One region of the Serratia odorifera genome, then DNA from elsewhere that is predicted to be linked to it. Evidence: predicted binding sites of a transcription regulator. Region 1 holds the regulator's gene; the other holds the start of a gene.
What was found. Region 1 encodes Fur, which represses iron uptake genes when iron is present. Its sites were predicted from a motif close to ATAATAATGAGAACNACTATCAA; they were not measured.
Positions count from the first base shown of each region.

Region 2: ACCC84_RS06485 (Nramp family divalent metal transporter) is a predicted target of Fur. The motif match lies at 1,842-1,864, and genes of this name have one in related genera.

Region 1 covers NZ_JBGMUT010000005.1:257,410-260,560, reverse strand. The annotation lists gene ybfE (LexA regulated protein) at 1-288, shown strand; gene fldA (flavodoxin FldA) at 518-1,057, shown strand; gene fur (ferric iron uptake transcriptional regulator) at 1,382-1,828, shown strand; gene ACCC84_RS15390 (beta-N-acetylhexosaminidase) at 2,029-3,151, opposite strand, start outside.
Region 2 covers NZ_JBGMUT010000002.1:63,064-66,214, reverse strand. The annotation lists gene ACCC84_RS06490 (DUF2502 domain-containing protein) at 136-510, shown strand; gene ACCC84_RS06485 (Nramp family divalent metal transporter) at 557-1,795, opposite strand; gene ACCC84_RS06480 (NupC/NupG family nucleoside CNT transporter) at 2,176-3,151, shown strand, end outside.

The sequences.
Region 1 (3,151 bases):
ATGGCAAAAGAACAAACGGATCGCACGACGCTGGATCTGTTCGCAGATGAACGCCGTCCGGGGCGCCCGAAAACCAACCCGCTATCCCGTGATGAACAGCTTAGAATCAATAAGCGGAATCAGCTACGGCGCGATAAAGTACGTGGTTTGCGGCGTGTGGAGCTGAAAATCAACGCGGATGCGGTGGACGCTCTGAACAAACTGGCGGAACAGCGTAATATCAGTCGCAGCGAGCTCATTGAGCAAATGCTGCTGGCGCAACTGGCGGAAGAACAGCCAGAACAATGATCTTATCAGCCGCACGCGCGGCGCGGCGTTAAGGATGACGCCGGATCAACTCCGCATTTTATTCTTCGGGCATCGCATAAACGCGATAAAACCCCGGGGCAAATTTCTGGCATGATACGCGTTTAGCGGTGGGAGCTGGCTCCTCACCATGGCGATATTTTAAACGATACCGGTGCGAAAGCCGGGCGTCGAGTATTGTAATTAATTGAATTTAAAGGTTATACGCGATATGGCTAACGTAGGCATTTTCTTTGGCAGCGACACCGGCAATACCGAAAACATTGCCAAGATGATCCAAAAACTTCTTCGTCAGAGCTTTGGCGACGATGTGGCTGAGGTGCATGACATTGCCAAAAGCAGCAAAGAAGATCTGGACGCATTCGACATTCTGCTGCTCGGTATCCCAACCTGGTATTACGGTGAAGCACAATGTGACTGGGACGACTTTTTCCCTACGCTGGAAGAAATAGACTTCAATGGCAAACTGGTCGCGCTGTTCGGCTGCGGCGATCAGGAAGATTACGCGGAATATTTCTGTGATGCGATGGGGACCATTCGTGACATCATCGAACCTCGCGGCGCAGCGATTGTCGGCCACTGGCCAACCAAAGGCTATCATTTCGAAGCCTCCAAGGGTCTGGCAGACGACGATCACTTTATCGGCCTGGCGATTGACGAAGATCGCCAACCCGAACTGACCGACGAACGCGTGCAGGGCTGGGTGGCGCAAATCAGCGCAGAGCTGAGCCTGGCAGACATCGTAGGTTAAGCAGCGGTTATTTCCCCGCCGTTCAAGGCCCTGCGAGACGCATGATTAACGCAGGGCCGTTATCGACATCACGGATTGAAGCGATAGAAGCTACAAAATTGTAACTTCCCCCCTCGTCACGGTAGACTGCGGTTCGGTTTATCCCACCCATCAAGATGTTACATGTGTGACATGTAACGGTGCGAATATATCTTTGTTAACAACCGGCGGTTTCCATTTAGGTCAACCGGTTCTATAATGAGACGCAATAAATTCTTTGTGCCGACCGATGCCATAGGCAAAAATGCCTCAACTTGATTAGCATAGTAACAGGACTGAATCCGCATGACTGACAACAATACCGCATTAAAGAAGGCCGGCTTAAAAGTCACGCTTCCGCGACTCAAAATCCTGGAAGTACTGCAAGATCCGGCTTGCCATCACGTCAGTGCGGAAGATTTGTACAAGAAACTGATTGATATGGGCGAAGAAATTGGTCTGGCGACGGTTTACCGCGTACTGAACCAATTTGACGACGCCGGGATTGTCACCCGTCATAATTTCGAAGGCGGCAAATCAGTATTCGAACTGACTCAGCAGCACCATCACGATCACCTGATTTGCCTGGACTGCGGCAAAGTGATCGAATTCAGCGATGAATCCATCGAAGCGCGTCAGCGTGACATTGCCAAACAGCACGGCATCAAACTCACCAACCACAGCCTGTACCTGTACGGTCATTGCGCCATCGGTGATTGCCGCGAAGACGATACGCTGCACGACAAAAAATAATGCTGATGCATTAATAAGCAAGGAACCGCCAGACGGCGGTTTTTTTATGCCTGTCAGACAGGCAAAAAAATCCCCGGACGCGCCGGGGAAATCATGTCACAAAAGATAACAATGCAGCGGCAAACCACCTCTTTCATCAGGGTATTACCCCCTCCACACCCCAAACGCCCCGCCGCCGACACGCAGCGAGGCATTGGTCACTACGCCTGCACCGGTTCCGCACGGCTAAAGCGCTTGCCGTCAGGGCTGACCGCGCGAATTTGCACCTCGCCGGCTACTGCCGGCTTGGCGCTGTCATCATAGCGTTGCCACTGTTTGCCACCGTCGGTGGAATACTCGATAGCCAGTCCCGGCAAAGCAATATTGGCCTCCAGCTTGCCGTTGACGATCCGCGCACCTGGCACCGGCAGGCGGTATTTTATCCCGCCTTTATCCAGCTTGCCCAACTCGCGCTGCCCCAGCAGGTTGGCAAACCGCAGCCAGTCCTGCTGCAACTTTTTGTCATCGACCAAGTGGGTTTCCCCGCCCTTGTATTCTCGACCTGCCTTATAGTCCTGTTCCCAGCTGGCACGGTGCCAGGCTCGTTCCGCCACCGACAGCGAGCGCGGGAACATCATATATTCCATTTGCGGATCGGTGCGCACCACTTCACTCCACAGCTGGGCGGAAAGGCCATAGGCGCCCGGCCACGGTTTATCGCTCTTGGCGGTGAAATAGTTGCCATCGCGATCCACCGACGTTTCAGCGTTCTGCGGCATGTTATCCGGTGCAAAGCTGAATATTTTGCGCTCATCACTGAAGCGGGTGCCCCAGTAATAGCCGCTTTCGTTTGGATTGACCTCATACGGGAAGTCCAGATAGACGTAGTCGGGGTTGGAAACCACCACTTCGTAACCCTTGTTGGCCCAGTCATTTACCGAATCGAACCCGCCCCAGTACAGGGTATCCCAGAAGTTGACGCCAACGCGCGCCGTGGCAAACGCCTTGGCGTCTTTGGCATCCTTCAAGCCATCCTGCCAGGCCTGCATTCTGTCGATGCCGTGCGCTTTAACCAGTTTGCTGACTTCCTGACCGAAGTAGCTCGGCAAGTGTTCCATGTCGGCAACCTTGCCCTGCTTGATCATCTGTTGGCAAACCTGCGACTTGGCCCACGGTTTGTCTTCTTTGCTCAGATCGAGCATGCCTTTGCCCGGTTCTGGCTGTTTGATGTCGGTATAACCGGCGCCCAGACGGATGTTCTTGGCTTCATCGCCGCCAAAGTGCCAGGTTTTCAGCGGTTGACCGGCTTCCTTATGCATTTGGGCAATTTCACCGATCACCTTG
Region 2 (3,151 bases), on a different contig from region 1:
ACGTCGATAGCGATAACATGCTGACAGATTAACTATAAGGCCGGTTTACCTCCCCGCAGGGCATCAAGCGAGCACAGGCTACGCGTGACGGGCATACGGGAATTTTTGCACGGTGAGCCGCCAACAGGAGAAAGCATGTTTAAACCTCTGCTACTGGCCGCTATCTTAGTGGCAACCACAGCCCCACTGGCGCAACAGGCGCAGGCCGAAGGCCTCAACATTGATTTGATGCCCGGCGTTTCATTACGCATAGGCGATCAGGATCGACGCGGCAATTATTGGGATGGCCATGACTGGCGCGATCGTGACTGGTGGGAAAACCACCGTGGGCGTTATCAGGGCGAACGCAGCCGCCGGGGATATTACTGGGACGGCTATCGCTGGCGTGACGGCGACTACTGGCGCAAAAATTACTATTACCATGATGGTCGCTATCGCAAATACGATAAGCACCATTATAAAAAGCATCATAAACACAAGCACCGTCATCACGAACACGACGACGATTAAATGCAAAAGGGCGCGATTTCGCGCCCTTTCAGCTAGCGCCAAGCGGTTAGAACAGACTGCTTACCAGCAGATAGCCATTCAGCCCCACCACGATCAATACGATCAGCCACCCGATATTCTGTATGGATCTACTGTTAACCAGATCCCCCATCAGTTCCCGGTTGCCGGTGAAACGCAGCAGTGGTACCAACGCTAACGCGATACCAAAGCTCAACAACACCTGGCTGAGCACCAGGATACGCGTAGCATCCATACCCAGCAGGATCACGATAAACGACGGCAGCATGGTCACCACGCGCCGCACCCACAGTGGAATATAGAAACGCACGAACCCCTGCATGACCACCTGCCCCGCCAACGTGCCAACCACGGTGGAAGAGAGTCCCGCCGCCACCAGGCTAAGACCGAATACCGTTGCAGCGGCGTGCCCCAGCAACGGTTGCAAGGTCAGGTAGGCTTGATCAAGATCGGCGATGCCGCTATGGCCGCTAAAGTGGAATGCCGCAGCGGCGGTAGCCATCATCGCCAGGTTGACAAAACCGGCGATGGTCATGGCAATCGCCACGTCTACCTTGGTTGATGCATAACGTTCCGCCTGCGAATTTTTACCGGCGGTTTGCGTCAACGAAGAGTGCAGATAGATCACGTGCGGCATAATGGTGGCGCCAAGCACGCCGGCCGCCAGAAACACCGCATCGCCGTTAGGCAGGTCGGGAATGGCCATGCCTTTGATAAGCCCGCTCAACTGCGGCTGCGAGAATACCAGCTCGACGATGTAGGCGGCGGCAACGAACAGCAGCAGGCCGCCGATCACCAGTTCCAGCGGTTTCTGCCCACGTTTTTGCAGCATCAGGATCAGGAAGGTGGCGATACCGGTCAGCACCGCGCCTTCAAGCAGGGTGACGCCGAGCAGCAGTTTAAAGCCGATCGCCGCACCGATAAATTCGGCCAAATCCGTAGCCATGGCGATGATTTCCGCCTGAACCCAATAGGCCCATACTGCCGGCCGCGGAAAACGGTCGCGGATATGTTCGGCCAGGTTCTTGCCAGTGGCGATGCCGAGCTTGGCAGACAATAGCTGGATTAACATCGCCATGATGTTGGCCCACACCACTACCCACAACAGTTTGTAGCCAAAGGAAGCGCCGGATTGGATGTTGGTGGCAAAGTTACCGGGATCGATATAGCCGATGGCGGCGATAAACGCCGGGCCCATCAAAGAAAGTTTGATCTTCCTGGACGGGCGGTTGGTGGAGGTAGAAGTAACCGCACGGCTGTTCAACATATCGTTTAGCCCTTACTCATATTAAGCTTACCGTAATCATAGCAAAATGATAATAATTATCAATTGCATTTAGAGAGGTGATGCTTATCCCTGTGATAGACGGCGACGAAGGCTTTACGAACATATCGCAGCTATTTCAACAAGTTTCTTGCCGCTGGCGTTGACCAGAAACAGAACGAAGTACGCCTGATAATCAAATTAGCACAAAAATGCTACCAATGGGCAAAATTATTAACATCTTGATTTGGAGTGCTTTACTGGACTACTTTAAGAAGAATCCCACTATCAGTTTCTATATTTGCAATCGAAGTCTCGTTTTTAAACGCAGCGTTACATAGAATGACAACCGAAATTCAGCCTGCCTCAAATTTGGAGCAAACATGTCCCATATTGCGCACTTTGCGTTGGCGTTAGTGGTGGTAACGATTTTGGCATTGCTGGTATGCCGCGATCGCAAAAGCATCCGCATTCGCTATGTTATTCAATTATTGGTTATCGAAGTATTATTGGCCTACTTTTTCCTGCATTCGGAAGCGGGCCTGGGCTTCGTCAAAGGGTTCGCCGCCCTGTTTGATAAACTCCTCGGATTTGCAGGACAAGGGACTGATTTTGTCTTCGGCGGTATGGGCGACAAAGGGTTGGCGTTCTTCTTCCTGAAGGTACTGTGCCCTATCGTGTTCATTTCTGCGCTGATTGGCATACTGCAATACATCAAGGTGCTGCCATTTGTGATCCGCATCATCGGTACCGTCCTGTCCAAGGTAAACGGTATGGGCAGGCTGGAGTCATTCAACGCCGTCAGCTCACTGATTCTCGGTCAGTCGGAAAACTTTATTGCCTATAAAGACATTCTGGGCAAGATGTCGGAAAAGCGCATGTACACCATGGCGGCAACCGCGATGTCGACGGTCTCCATGTCGATCGTCGGCGCCTACATGACCATGCTGGATGCCAAATTCGTGGTAGCGGCGCTGGTGCTCAACATGTTCAGTACCTTTATCGTGCTGTCGTTGGTCAACCCGTACGACACCAGTAGCGAAGAAGAACTGCACCTCGGCAATCTGCATGAAGGCCAAAGCTTCTTTGAAATGCTGGGTGAATATATTCTGGCAGGTTTTAAAGTTGCAATAATCGTTGCCGCAATGCTGATCGGCTTTATCGCCCTGATCGCCGCACTCAACGGCCTGTTCAGCGCCATCTTCGGTCTGAGCTTCCAGGAGATCCTCGGCTACTTCTTCTATCCATTTGCCTGGATTATGGGTATCCCTAAACACGAAGCGCTGCAGGTTGGCAGCATCATGGCGACCAAACTGGTTTCCAACGAATTCGTGGCGATGATGGAATTGCAGAAAGTCT